DNA from 2 places in the Kribbella sp. NPDC049584 genome. Region 1 is predicted to be linked to the other one. Evidence: riboswitches for the same ligand, from Rfam matches in the RefSeq annotation. Region 1 holds a riboswitch; the other holds the start of a gene.

Evidence for each region. Region 1 has a riboswitch for ZMP and ZTP ahead of AB0J62_RS29425 (5-aminoimidazole-4-carboxamide ribonucleotide transformylase). Riboswitches for the same ligand answer to the same signal wherever they lie in the genome.
Region 2: another riboswitch for ZMP and ZTP. It lies ahead of AB0J62_RS12930 (tetrahydrofolate dehydrogenase/cyclohydrolase catalytic domain-containing protein); the one in region 1 lies ahead of AB0J62_RS29425 (5-aminoimidazole-4-carboxamide ribonucleotide transformylase).

The regions. Positions count from the first base shown of each region.
Region 1 is NZ_JBFAPF010000010.1:34,073-41,272, forward strand. It holds partial or broken gene ilvN (acetolactate synthase small subunit) at 1-182, opposite strand, end outside; gene AB0J62_RS29405 (acetolactate synthase large subunit) at 183-2,024, opposite strand; gene ilvD (dihydroxy-acid dehydratase) at 2,216-3,883, opposite strand; gene AB0J62_RS29415 (class I SAM-dependent methyltransferase) at 3,937-4,668, shown strand; gene AB0J62_RS29420 (nuclear transport factor 2 family protein) at 4,675-5,046, shown strand; ZMP/ZTP riboswitch at 5,049-5,125, shown strand; gene AB0J62_RS29425 (5-aminoimidazole-4-carboxamide ribonucleotide transformylase) at 5,127-6,053, shown strand; gene AB0J62_RS29430 (AAA family ATPase) at 6,058-6,597, opposite strand; partial or broken gene AB0J62_RS29435 (hypothetical protein) at 6,656-6,871, opposite strand; gene AB0J62_RS29440 (MoaD/ThiS family protein) at 6,893-7,156, opposite strand; gene AB0J62_RS29445 (exo-alpha-sialidase) at 7,164-7,200, opposite strand, start outside.
Region 2 is NZ_JBFAPF010000003.1:238,246-245,445, reverse strand. It holds gene dop (depupylase/deamidase Dop) at 1-34, shown strand, start outside; gene AB0J62_RS12960 (ubiquitin-like protein Pup) at 93-302, shown strand; gene prcB (proteasome subunit beta) at 311-1,153, shown strand; gene prcA (proteasome subunit alpha) at 1,200-2,051, shown strand; gene AB0J62_RS12945 (NUDIX hydrolase) at 2,120-2,680, shown strand; gene AB0J62_RS12940 (nitroreductase family deazaflavin-dependent oxidoreductase) at 2,702-3,124, shown strand; gene AB0J62_RS12935 (beta-N-acetylglucosaminidase domain-containing protein) at 3,157-4,923, shown strand; ZMP/ZTP riboswitch at 4,923-5,008, shown strand; gene AB0J62_RS12930 (tetrahydrofolate dehydrogenase/cyclohydrolase catalytic domain-containing protein) at 5,028-5,870, shown strand; gene aroH (chorismate mutase) at 5,992-6,360, shown strand; gene AB0J62_RS12920 (prephenate dehydrogenase) at 6,357-7,200, shown strand, end outside.

The DNA of each region.
Region 1 (7,200 bases):
ATCTGCTCCAGGGGCTGCTCGTCCACGCTGACCGCGATGGTCATCCGGGACACCTCGGGGTGCTCGGTCGGACCGACCGCGAGCGAGTCGATGTTGAAGCCCCGCCGCGAGATCAGTGCCGCGACCCGGGCCAGCACACCGTGCTTGTTCTCGACCAGGATCGACAATGTGTGCTTACTCATCTACAGCTCCTCGCCGTCCCACTTCGGGGCCATGTCGCGGGCGATCTGGATGTCGTCGTTGCTGGTGCCGGCGGCGACCATCGGCCAGACCATCGCGTCGCGGTGTACGACGAAGTCCACGACGACCGGCTGGTCGGTCACCGACATCGCCTTGTCGATGGTGGCGTCGACGGAGTCCTTGTCGGAGCAGCGCAGCCCGACGCCGCCCATCGCCTCGGCCAGCTTGGCGAAGTCCGGGATCCGGGCCGAGTGCAGGTCGGTGTTGGAGTACCGCTTGTCGTAGAACAGCGTCTGCCATTGGCGGACCATGCCCAGCGACTGGTTGTTGATCACGGCAACCTTGATCGGGATGCCCTCCAGCGCGCAGGTGACGAGCTCCTGGTTGGTCATCTGGAAGCAGCCGTCGCCGTCGATCGCCCAGACGGTCTTGTCCGGGCGCGCGACCTTGGCGCCCATCGCGGCCGGCACGGCGTACCCCATCGTGCCGAGGCCGCCGGAGTTCAGCCAGTGGCCGGGCTTCTCGAACGGCAGGTAGTGCGCGGACCACATCTGGTGCTGGCCGACGCCCGCGGTGTACACGGCGTCCGGTCCGGCGATCTGGCCGATCCGCTCGATCACGTACTGCGGGGACAGCGTGCCGTCCTCGGGCTCGTCGTACGCCACCGGGTACTTCGCCCGGACCGCTTCCAGCTGGCCGCGCCAGGCGTCGTACGACGGGGTGCGGCCGGAGCTCGCGATGTCGGTCCGCAGCGCCGCGATCAGGTCGGTGATGACCTCCTTGCAGTCACCCACGATCGGCACGTCGGCGGCGCGGTTCTTGCCGATCTCGGCCGGGTCGATGTCGGCGTGGATGACCTTCGCCTCGGGTGCGAACGAGTCGAGCTTGCCGGTCACCCGGTCGTCGAACCGGGCGCCCAGCGTGATCAGCAGATCGGAGCGCTGCAGCGCGCCGACCGCGGACACCGAGCCGTGCATACCGGGCATCCCGAAGTGCAGCTCGTGCGAGTCCGGCAGCGCGCCGCGGGCCATCAGCGTGGTGACCACGGGGATACCGAGCAGCTCGGCGAGCTCCTTCAGCTCGGCGCTGGCCCGGGCGCGGATCACGCCGCCGCCGACGTACAGCACCGGCTTCTCGGCCGCGGCGATCAGGCGGGCCGCCTCACGCACCTGCTTGGGGTGCGGGCGGGTCACCGGCCGGTAGCCGGGCAGCGCGAGCTCGGTCGGCCACTGGAAGTCGACGCCCTGGGTCTGCATCGCGTCCTTGGTCACGTCGACCAGCACCGGGCCGGGCCGGCCGGTGGAGGCGATGTGGAACGCCTCCGCGATCGTGGTGGCGATCTCGCTCGGGTCGGTCACCAGGAAGTTGTGCTTGGTGATCGGCATCGTGATGCCGCGGATGTCCGCCTCCTGGAAGGCGTCCGTACCGATCGCGGCACCGGCCACCTGACCGGTGATCGCGACCATCGGCACCGAGTCCATGTACGCGTCGGCGATCGGCGTCACCAGGTTGGTCGCGCCCGGGCCCGAGGTCGCCATGCACACGCCGGTCTTGCCCGACGCGGCGGCGTACCCCTGGGCGGCGTGGCCGGCGCCCTGCTCGTGACGTACCAGGATGTGGCGGATCTGGGTCGAGTCGAGCATCGGGTCGTACGCCGGGAGGATCGCGCCGCCCGGGATGCCGAAGACGGTGTCCACTCCGGCATGTTCCAGTGCGCGGATCAGAGCCTGTGCCCCGGTCAGCTGCTCACTCATGAGAGAGCCTTCCTGTCCTGTCACGATTTGACTGTTCGCGACCGATCCATCCTCGCTTGTGGCTGTTGTCCCGGCTCTACTGGGTCTCAGATAGTCGCCCGTGCAACAAAAAACCCCTTCGGCCGGGTTGGCTGAAGGGGCGCGCTCGACTCGGTGGTCGCGTCAGTCGGCGCGCCGCACAAGTACGAGGAGAATCGATCGCATGTAGGCATTATTCGCCGACTGACCGCGACCGGGTCAAGTTCGACGCCTCCGTGTCTCATATTTTGATACATCCGTCCCTAAATGCAGACAGCGCCCTCGGACGCAGACCGCACCAGGCGGGTGTACTTGCCCAGGACACCCTTGGTGATCGCGGGTGTGTTCGGGGTCCAGCCTTCCTTGCGGCGTTCGAGTTCCGCGGCGTCGACGTTCAGGTCGAGCGTGCGGTTCGCGACGTCGAGGGTGATGCGATCGCCGTCGCGGACGAACGCGATCGGTCCGCCGTCGACCGCCTCGGGCGCCACGTGTCCCACGCAGAGTCCCGTCGTACCACCGGAGAAGCGGCCGTCGGTGAGCAGCAGCACGTCCTTGCCGAGGCCCGCGCCCTTGATCGCGCCGGTGACCGCGAGCATCTCGCGCATCCCCGGCCCGCCCTTCGGACCTTCGTACCTGATCACGACGACGTCGCCGGGGTTGAGATCCGGTACGGCGTCCATCGCGGCGCGCTCGCCGTCGAAGACCCGCGCCGTCCCTTCGAAGACGTCGGAGTCGAAGCCCGCGCTCTTCACGACCGCGCCTTCGGGGGCAAGCGAGCCGTGCAGGATCGTGATGCCGCCGGTGTGGTGGATCGGCTTGTCGAGCGCACGGATGATCGTGCCGTCGATATCGGGCGGGGCGATGTCGGCCAGGTTCTCCGCCATCGTCTTCCCGGTCACGGTCAGGCAGTCGCCGTGCAGCAGGCCGGCATCGAGCAGCGCCCGCATCACGACCGGAATCCCGCCCACCCGGTCCACATCGGTCATCACGTACCGCCCGAACGGCTTCAGGTCGCCCAGGTGCGGCACCCGCTCCCCCACCCGGTTGAAGTCGGCGAGGGTCAGCTCGACCTCTGCCTCCCGGGCGATGGCCAGCAGATGCAGCACCGCATTGGTCGAACCTCCCAGGGCCATCACCACGGCGATCGCGTTCTCAAAGGCCTCCTTGGTGAGGATCTGGCGGGCGGTGATGCCCTTCTGCAGCAGCCCCACGACGGCCTCGCCGGACTTGCGCGCGTAGCCGTCGCGGCGACGATCGACCGCCGGCGGTGCGGCTGAGCCGGGGAGCGACATACCGAGGGCCTCGGCGGACGCAGCCATCGTGTTGGCGGTGTACATCCCGCCGCAGGCGCCCTCGCCCGGGCAGATCGCACGCTCGACCGCGTCGACCTCCTCCCGCGTGATCAGGCCGCGGACGCACGCGCCGACCGCCTCGAACGCGTCGATGATCGTGACGTCCTTGTCGCCGAGCCTGCCGGGCATGATCGAACCGGCGTACAGGAAGACCGATGCGAGGTCGAGCCGGGCGGCGGCCATCAGCATGCCGGGCAGGGACTTGTCGCAGCCGGCCAGCAGCACCGAGCCGTCGAGCCGCTCGGCCTCCATCACGGTCTCGACCGAGTCCGCGATGATCTCCCGGCTGACCAGCGAGTAGTGCATGCCGACGTGGCCCATCGAGATGCCGTCGGAGACGCTGATCGTGCCGAACTCGAGCGGGTAGCCGCCGGCCGCGTGCACGCCTTCCTTGACGGCCTTCGCGAGCCGGTCGAGGGACAGGTTGCACGGGGTGATCTCGTTCCAGCTGGACGCGACTCCGACCTGCGGCTTGGCCCAGTCGTCGTCACCCATCCCGACCGCGCGGAGCATCCCCCGGCTGGCGGTGGCCTCCAGCCCGTCGGTCACTGTCCGGCTGCGGGGCTTCACATCGACCATGCGAGTCACTCTATTCCTTCGTCACTCGACGACGCCTGTGATTGCATTCGCGGGTGAGTGACGATCCGTACGGCGACGAACGACTGGTCGAGTTGTACGACCTCGACAACCCACCGGGTGACGACCACGCCCACTACCGCGCGCTGGCCTCCGGTGCCCGTAAGGTCCTGGACTTCGGCTGCGGCACCGGCCTGCTCACCCGCTCGCTCGTCGCCCCGGGCCGGGCGGTGATCGGTGTGGACCCGAGCCCCACGATGCTCGGCTACGCCCGCCGTCAGCCGGGAGCGGATGCAGTCACCTGGATCGACGGAGACTTCCGCGCCGTCGATCCCACCGGCGACGCAGACCTCGTCATCATCACCGGCAACACGATCATGCACATCAACAACCAGGGCGAGGTTTTCGCCGCGCTCGCGAAGGCGCTCCGCCCAGGCGGCGTCATCAGCTTCGAGTCGCGCAATCCGGCGGCGCGGGCGTGGGAGCAGTGGACCCGCGAGACGACGTACGGCGAACGCGACACCTCCGTCGGCCACCTCGTCGAATGGCTCGACCTGATCGAGGTCGGCGGTGATGCCGACGGCCGAGTGGTCTTCGACGCCCACAACCTCTTCCCGGACGGCCACGACGCCGTCTACCGCAACACCCTCTACTTCCGCTCCCCCGCCGACATCACAACCGACCTCGAGTCAGCCGGCTTCACCAACATCACCGTCCACGGCGGCTGGCACCAGGAGCCGCTGACCGACGACTCGCGCCTACTGATCTTCCACGCCACCAGGAGCTGACCGACCGTGGACCGACTCGAGGCCTATATCGACGGATGGCGGCGGCATGACATCGCCGGCGTTCTAGACACTCTGACCGACGACTGCGTCGTGATCGAGTGCTACGGGCCGGTCTACCGCGGCAAGGCCCGGGTCGAGCAGTGGATGAACGCCTGGTACGGCGCGGGCGGCACCGTCGACGCGTGGGAGATCACGTCGCGGGACGGGGCCGGCGAGCTGCTCGTTGCCGAGTGGCATTTCGAGTGCACGTGGAAGGGCGAGCCCGGCGCGTTCGACGGCGCGACGGTCGCGCGGCTCGACCAGGGGCGCATCGTGTATCTCCGCGAGTACGCCACCACGGCCCCGCTGTACGACTGGACCGGGACGTGGCGCGACTAAGCTGATTGGACCGCGACTGGCGAGGGTGGGGTACCACCGGGGAGCGAAGAACAAGGCGTCGTCCGCCTGGGCGCCTCCGACTGACCTCGGAGGTCCTCGTGCGTTATGGGATGAATCCGCATCAAACGGCCGTGATGGCGCCGGTCGATCGCGCGCCGTTCACGGTGGTTTCGGGCGAGCCGTCGTACATCAATGTGCTGGATGCGCTGACCGGTTGGCAGCTGGTGCGCGAGGCTGCTGCGACGTTCGGCGTACCGGCGGCTGCGTCGTACAAGCATGTGTCGCCGGCCGGCGCGGCGCTCGGCGGGAGCGTGGTCGAGGCCTATACGCGGGCGCGCGACGTCGATCCCAAGTCGTCGTACGGCGACTTCGTTGCGGTCTCGCATCCGGTCGACGCGGAGCTGGCGGCGGTGTTGAAGCGGGTCGTGTCGGACGGCATCATCGCGCCCGGGTACGACGAGGGCGTGGTCGACATCCTGGCGGCGAAGAAGCGCGGGACCTTTCTCGTACTGCAGGCCGACCCCGGCTTCGAGCCGCCGGCAGAGGAAGCGCGCGAGCTCTACGGCCTGCGGTTGACGCAGGAGCGGGATGCGCGGCCGCTGACACGAGACCTGCTCGACGATTCGCTGCCGGACGACGCGGCCCGGGACCTGCTGCTGGGGTTGATCGTTGCCCGCTACACCCAATCCAACACCGTCGTGATGGTGAAGGACGGGACGGCGATCGGCATCGGGGCCGGGCAACAGTCCCGGGTGGACTGCACGCGACTGGCCGGCGAGAAGGCGCAGCTGTGGTGGTCACGCCGGTCGGACGAACCGCTGACCGGCGTCTCGATGGTGTCCGACGGCGCGCTCCCGTTCACCGACAACGTCGAGGAGGCCCATCGCCGCGGCGTCAGCCACATCGCCGAGCCCGGCGGATCGATCCGCTCACCCGAAGTCGCCGCCGCGTGCGCTGCCCTCGGGATCACCTGGTCGGCGACGGGAGTTCGGCTGTTCAGGCATTGAAACCTCAAGCGCTGAGCAGATAGTCGCCTGAGGCAACGGCTTTGCGGACCTCGGCCGCGGTGTCCGCGGGATCGAGCGAGGACGTGTCGATCGCGTGCGGCTCGAGCTCGCCGAGATCCGCGAACGCCCCGTGCATGCCGGTGATCGCGTCCGCGTCCGTCAGTTCCACGCCGCCGCGGGACCGGCCGCGCCGCAACGTCGTGTCCAGGTCCGGCCGCAGGACGACGTACGACAACCTCCAATCGGCCGCGGCCGCGGCCGCGCGGAACGGGGCGAGGAACCACGGACCGATTACGCCGTCCACCACCACGTCGTACCCGCCGCGCGCATAGACCGCGACCGTCGCCACGATCACGTCGACCACCACCTCGTTCTGCCGTTGCGCGCCGGGCAGGTACGGCGGGACGAAGCCGGTGCGGATCGCCCGGTAGAACTCGTCGGTCGTCACATGCACGGTCGGCCGCGGCGCATCGGTCGCGACGAGGCGGGCCACGGTGGTCTTGCCAGAGCCCGGCGGGCCGGTCAGCACAACGACGTCGCTCATGACGCCCGACGCTAACCAAACCCGCCGGCAAACTGCAGTCTTTTCTTTTCGTTCCAGGTCAGCCGGGCAGGTCGATCTTCTCCCGTTCCGGCTCCGGCGGTGCGGGCGGCGGGCCGCCCTCGAGCTGGATGTCGGGGACGATGCGGTCGAGCCAGCCCGGCAGCCACCAGGCCCGATCGCCGAGCAGCGTCATCACCGACGGCACCAGGATCATCCGGACCACGCTGGCGTCGATCAGCACCGCGACCGCCATCCCGACCGCGAGCATCTTCACCGTCGGGTGTTCCAGGTTGTTTCAGCCGCCGGCCACGCTTGGCAGGATGAGGAGTTCGTCGCCGTCGGTGAGTGGGGTGTCGAGGCCGTTGAGGTCGCGGATGTTGTCGTCGCGGAGGTAGATGTTCACGTGCCGCCGGACCGCGCCCTGCTCGTCGGTGAGCCGACGGCGCAACGGCGGCTCCAGCGCAGCGAACGCTTCGGCGACGGTCGTGCCTTCGACCTCGACACGCTCGGCGCCCCCCGCGAACGGGCGGAGCACGGTGGGCAGCCGGACGGCGATCATCCGGCCGTCATCCGATCACCGCGGCGCGCACCGTGAGTACGTCG
Region 2 (7,200 bases), on a different contig from region 1:
GGTTCGCACCATTACTGGGGGCGCCGCCGGGTAGGGTCGCTATAGGAGGGCCGGTTGGGCGGCCTTCCCAGCGGTTTTAGGAGGTGTGTGCCATGGCGAAAGACGGCGGGCAGCAGCACAAGCAGCCCAAGCGTTCGTCGACCGAGGAAGAGGTCGAGCAGGTCGAGGCGTCGGAGGACGTCCAGGAGCGCAAAGAGCGACTCGACGAGGACGTCGACTCGATCCTGGACGAGATCGACGAGGTGCTCGAGGAGAACGCCGAGGAGTTCGTCCGCGGATTCGTGCAAAAGGGTGGGGAGTGAACCGCTCGATGACTTCTGATGCCTCCGGCCGGTTGCCGGAAGCCTTCCTGACCCCAGGTGGCTCGTCGTTCATGGACTTCCTGGCCGGGCACGCGCCCGACCTGTTGCCGGGACGACGGGCCCTGGGTTCGGGTGACCTGTCCAGCGAAGTCCCGCACGGTACGACGATCGTGGCGGCCACCTTCCCCGGTGGCGTGATCATGGCCGGCGACCGGCGGGCCACGATGGGCAACATCATCGCCCAGCGTGACATCGAGAAGGTGTTCCCGGCCGACGAGTACTCGGCGGTCGCGTTCGCCGGCTCGGCCGGCTTCGGGATCGAGATGGTCCGGCTGTTCCAGGTCGAGCTGGAGCACTACGAGAAGCTCGAGGGCGCGACGCTGAGCCTCGACGGCAAGGCCAACCGGCTCAGCGCGCTGATCCGCGGCAACCTGCCGATGGCGATGCAGGGCCTGACCGTGGTGCCGCTGTTCGCGGGATACGACCACGACATCAACGCCGGCCGGATCTTCTCCTACGACCCGACCGGCGGTCGGTACGAGGAGACCCACTTCTACAGCGTCGGCTCGGGCTCGTTGTTCGCCCGCGGTGCGCTGAAGAAGCTGTACCGCGAGGACCTGTCCGAGACCGACTGCGTGACGGTGATGATCCAGTCGCTGATCGACGCGGCCGACGACGACTCGGCGACCGGCGGCCCGGACATGCTCCGGCGGATCTTCCCGGTCGTCGGCGTGGTCACCGCGGACGGCTACCGGCGGCTGCCCGAGGACGAGGTGGCGGCGCTGGTCGACGCGGCCTGGGCCCAGCGGCACCAGCGTCCCGACGGCCCGGCCGCGACGTCCCTGACCTGACCGTGCTGATGATCTGCCCTTCGACTGATAGAGGACGACACCTTCGATGAGCGTTCCGTTCTACGTCTCGCCCGAGCAGCTGATGCGGGACCGAGCCGACTTCGCCCGGAAAGGCATCGCCAAGGGCCGCAGCGCGATCGCGCTGCAATATGCCGACGGCATCCTGTTCGTGGCCGAGAACCGCTCGCCCGCACTGCACAAGGTGGCCGAGATCTACGACCGGATGGCGTTCGCCGCCGTCGGCCGGTACAACGAGTTCGAGAACCTGCGGATCGCCGGCGTGCGGCTGGCCGACATGCGCGGGTACTCCTACGACCGGCGTGACGTCACCGGCCGGGCGCTGGCCAACGCGTACGCGCAGACGCTCGGCGCGATCTTCTCCTCCGGCGGCGAGAAGCCGCTGGAGGTCGAGATCCTGGTCGCCGAGATCGGCGCGGCTCCGGCCGAGGACCAGGTCTACCGGCTCACGTACGACGGCTCGATCGCCGACGTGCAGGGGTACGCCGTGATGGGCGGCCCGGCCGACCAGGTCGCGGACTACATCGGCGAGCACTACTCCGAGGGCATCTCGCTCGCGGGCGCGCTCCGGCTCGCGGTGGACGCCCTCGGCCATGACGGCACCGAGGTCCGGCAGCTGACCCCGGACCAGCTCGAGGTCGCGGTGCTCGACCGGACCCGGACCCAGGTGCGCAAGTTCAAGCGGATCTCCGAGGAGACGCTGGCCCGCATCCTGTCCGAGTCCCGCCCCGCCGAGGAGGCCACCGAGCCGGCCGACGCGGGCGAGCAGAAAGACACCGCGGAGACCGGCGCGCCGGACGGCGACACACCGGTCGCCCCGCCGGCGGATGATGCACCGATCGCTCCGCCGGAAGATCCCGACGACAACCGTCCCCTGTGACGGACCAGCACGAGACCTCAGCCGTCACCGACAACGTGGCGGCTGAGCCATCTCAAGGGTCGTCTCGGGTGTCGTCCCGGCCCGCCGATCCCGCTCCGTGGGAGTTGCTCGGCGAGGAGCCGGGCTTCCAGCGCTTCCTCACCGTGCGCCTGCGGCGGTACCGGATGCCTGACGGCCGCGAGGTCGAGTGGGACGTCTTCGGCCCCGAGGCCGGCATCACGTCCGGGATCACCGTGCTGCCGCTGACGCCGGAGGGCCGGATCGTCACGATCCGGATGTTCCGCGCCGGCCCGGACAGCGTGGTCACGAACCTCCCGGGCGGTCTGGTCGAGCCCGAAGAGGACGTGGCCGTTGCCGGCGCGCGGGAGCTCGAGGAAGAGACCGGCTACACCTGCGAGACGCTCGACGTCGTCGGCTGGCAGTGGTCCGGCGCCTCGTCGACGTTCCGCAAGTACGTCGCGATCGCGCGCGGCTGCCGCCCCGACGGCAAACAACAACTCGACGAGGCCGAGGACTGTGTCCCGGTCGAGCTGTCTGTGGACGCGTTCCGTGCCGAGCTGCGCACGCCGGGTGCGATGACCGGAATTGATGCGGCCTATCTCGCGTTGGACCACGCAGGCTTGCTCTAGAAAATCTGCGGAGGAATCGATATGAGCGACTGGAACGCGAACGTCATCACCCAGTTCCGGGAGAACGAAGGCAAGGTCGGCGGCAACTTCGAGGGTGCGCCCATGGTGCTTCTGCATCACGTCGGCCGTCGGAGCGGGCAGGAGTTCATCGCCCCGACGATGTACCTGGCCGACGAGACCGACCCGGCCGTCATCTACGTGTTCGCCAGCAAGGGCGGCGCTCCCACCAACCCCGACTGGTACCGCAACCTCACGGCTGCCGGTGAAGGCGTCGTCGAGGTCGGCACCGAGACGTACAAGGTGACCGTCGACGAGGTGACCGGCGCCGAGCGCGACCGCATCTACGCCGAGCAGGCGCGGCGCTACCCGGGCTTCGCCGAGTACGAGGTCCGCACCGCGGGGATCCGTACGATCCCGGTCCTGAAGCTCACCCGGGCGTCTTGACGAGCAGGTCCGCACGCTGAGTGGATAGGGCTGTGACCCCTGTGACCCCTGAGCCTCAGCAGACCAGCAGCCGTCCGGACGGGTTCGACCTCGGTGACACGGTCGGACTTGTACACGGGCCGACCACCGATCCCGATGCCGAGCGTGTCGTCCGCGACACCCTGAGCCGGGCCGGCGTCGCCACGATCGTCGACGGCGAGGCCGCGGTGACGGTTCACCTCGGCGGCACCGGTCTCGACGTCGAACCGGCCGCCGGTCTGCCGGCCGAGGGGTACGTCGTCGCCGTCGGCGACCACCAGATCGTCCTCGACGGCGTCGACACCCGCGGCACCTACTACGCCGCGCTGACGCTCGACCAGCTTGTCCAGGGCAACCATGTGGATGGCGTCGAGATCCGCGACTGGCCGACGCTGCCGTACCGCGGCTCGATCGAAGGCTTCTACGGCACGCCGTGGTCGCATGCGGACCGCCTCGACCACCTGGACTATCTCGGCGCGCACAAGATGAACACGTACCAGTACGCGCCGAAGGACGACGTGTACCACCGCGAACAGTGGCGCGACCCCTACCCGGCCGACAAGCTGGCCGAGCTCGGCGAGCTGATCGAGCGGGCTCGGCGGAACAAGGTCGATTTCACCTTCGCGCTCTCGCCCGGCCTCTCGATCGCCTACACCTCCGACGAGGACTTCCAGGCGCTGATCGCGAAGTTCGAGGCCCTGTACGCGCTGGGCGTCCGGGTGTTCAACGTGCCGCTCGACGACATCGAGTACGAGAAATGGCACTCCGACGAGGACGCGACGAAGTACGGCACGGGTGGTGGCGCGGCCGGCGCCGCGCAGGCCGACCTGTGCAACCGCGTCCAGCGGGAGTGGATCGCGACCAAGCCGGACGTCGCTCCGCTGCAGATGGTCCCGACCGAGTACTACGACCTCGAAGAGACGCCGTACAAGCAGGCCCTGCGGGAGCAGCTCGATCCGGCCGTGATCGTGCACTGGACCGGTACTGCGGTCGTTCCGGAGCGGATCACGAGCGAACAAGCGGCCGCGGCGAAAGCGGTGTTCGGGCACGACATCCTGATCTGGGACAACTACCCGGTCAACGACTACGCGCACGGCCGGATCCTGCTCGCGGCGTACACCGGCCGCGAGCCCGGACTGGCGGAGCACGTCGTCGGCGTGATCTCGAACCCGATGAACCAGGCCGCGGCCAGCAAACTCGCTCTGTACTCGTTCGCCGAGTTCGGCTGGAAGCCCGCGACGTACGACGCCGACGCGTCCTGGCGCCGTGCGATCGCCGAGCGTGCCGGGGGAGACGCCGCGACCATCGCGGCGCTGGAGGTCTTCGCGGACCTGACGACGTACGACGGGAAGCTGCATCTGATCAACGCGCCGGTGCTGGCGTCGAAGATCGCGGCCTTCAAGGCGACCTGGGACGACGGCGATCTGGCCGGGGCGATCGCTGACCTCGAGCCGTACCTGGAGGCGATCGAGAACGCGTCCGCCCAGATCCGCAGCGGCGTGATCGACCCGGAGTTCGAAGCCGAGACCGACCCCTGGCTGGACGCCTCGTTCTACTGGGGCGGCGCGCTGCGCCAGGCGCTGCGCGTGTTCGAGGCGCAGGCGGAGGGCAACTCGTCCGACGTGGCGACCGCCCGCGACGAGATCGAGCACCTGGTCACGCAGGCCAACGAGATCCGCGACGTCCGCCTCCCGCACAGCAAGGTCCCGATCCGGATCGGCGACGGGGTGGCCGACAGGTTCATCGAAGAGGCGGGGTGGTCCGGCGGGCCGGTATCCTGAGGGCGGACCGCGACTGGCGCTGAGGTGGACGACCACCGGGGAACGGTCTGCCATCCGGCTTTCGCCGCGCGCCTGGGCACCCTTTGACGAGGAGGAGTGCGCAGATGACTGCCGAGCTGATGACTGGGACCGACCTCGCCGCCGAGATGGTGGCCAAGGCGGCGGAGCGCGCAGCCGCGCTGCGGGAGCAGTATGGCGTGCAGCCGTGCCTGGCGACCGTGCTGGTCGGTGACGACCCGGCGTCGGCGACGTACGTGCGGATGAAGCAGAACCGGTCGAAGAAGGCCGGGATCGCCTCGCGGAGCGTCGTCCTGCCGGCCGAGACGACGACCGACGAGCTGGTCGCCGAGATCCGGAAGCTGTCCGAGGATCTGGAGGTGCACGGGATCCTGCTGCAGCACCCGGTGCCGGCGCAGATCGACGAGCGGGCCGCGTTCGAGGCGATCGACCCGGCCAAGGATGTCGACGGCGTGACCATGCGGTCCTTCGCGGCGATGGCGTTCGGGGATCCGGGGTTCCGGTCCGCGACGCCGGGCGGGATCATGCGGCTGCTCGCGGCGTACGACGTACCGCTCGAAGGGGCGCACGCGGTCGTGATCGGCCGCAGCCCGATCCTCGGCAAGCCGGCCGGGATGTTGCTACTGGCATCGAACGCGACGGTGACCTATGCGCACTCGCGGACCCGGGACCTGCCCGAGCTGGTCCGGACCGCGGATGTGGTGATCGCGGCCGTCGGCAAGGCGAACTTCGTTCGCGGCGACTGGCTGAAGCCGGGCGCGGTCGTCGTCGACGCCGGCTACAACGAGGGCAACGTGGGCGACGTGCACTTCGAGGAGGCGGCCGAGGTGGCCCGCCTGATCACGCCGGTCCCGGGCGGCGTCGGGCCGATGACGATCGCGCTCCTGCTCGAGCAGACGGTCGACGCCGCCGCGGCCCAGCTGGGTTAAGGGTCGCACCCGTTCGCGCCGTGCACGATCCGAGACGGCTGTCCACTCCTTGACTACTCTGGCCTAGGGTTGGGGGAGATGAACCGGCGACCAACCGGAAACGGCGTATGGAGGCGAGCACGTGGCGGTACGGGCGATCCGGGGTGCCACCCAGCTGGACGTGGACGAGCGCGAGCACCTGCTCGAGCGGTCCGCGGAGCTGGTGAAGGCGGTCCTGGAGGCGAACGATCTGGAGAACGAGGATCTGATCAGCATCCTGTTCACCGTCACGTCGGACCTGCGTTCGGAGTTCCCGGCCGTCGCGGGGCGGCAGATCGGGCTGACCGACGTACCGCTGATGTGTATGCAGGAGATCCCGGTCCCGCACGCACTGCCGCGGGTGGTCCGGTTGATGGTGCACACCGAGACACCGCGCTCCCGCGACAAGATCCAGCACGTCTACCTCCACGGTGCCGTCGCCCTTCGTCCAGATCTCACGGGCGCTCAGTGAGCGAGCTCCGCGGTCCGGTTCGCATCGTCGGCACCGGCCTGATCGGTACGTCGATCGGCTTGGCGCTCGCCCGCCTGGGCGTGGTCGTGGAGCTCGTTGACGGGAACCCCGACAACGCGCTGATGGCAGAGCGGATCGGTGCCGGCTCGCGCCTGGTCCAGATCGAGCCGCAGTTGGTCGTGGTCGCCGTACCGCCGGACCATGTCGGCGCGGTGGTGGCCGAGCAGCTCGAGCAGACCGACGCGGTGGTGACGGATGCGGCCAGCGTGAAGTCCAAACCACTCGCCGACGCCCGCCGTCTGACCGGCGATCTCAGCCGGTACGTCGGCAGTCACCCGATGGCCGGCTCCGAGCGGAACGGTCCGCTCGCCGGGCGTGCCGACCTGTTCGACGGCGCCACCTGGGCGATCACTCCGCACGAGACGAGCTCTCCGGAAGCGGTCGACCTGGTACGCCGGCTTGCCGAGGCGGCCGGCGCCCGTACCGTCGAGATGTCTGTCGAGGACCACGACCTCGGCGTCGCCAGGGTGTCGCACCTGCCGCACCTGATGTCTGCGCTGGCTGCTGGGACGCTGGCCGACGCACCGTCGTCCCACCTGGAGCTGTCCGGGCAGGGGGTCCGCGACGTCACCCGGATCGCGGCCGGCGACCCCACGCTCTGGACCCAGATCGTGTCCGCGAACTCGGGTGCGCTGACCGGCCTGCTGGAGCAGATCCGCGGCGAGCTCGACCGCCTCCTCGTTGCCTTAGGCAAGGAAGAGGCAGGCGACGAACTGACCGCGATCCTCGGCCAGGGCGTCTCCGGCGCGGTCCGGGTCCCCGGCAAGCACGGTACGCCGC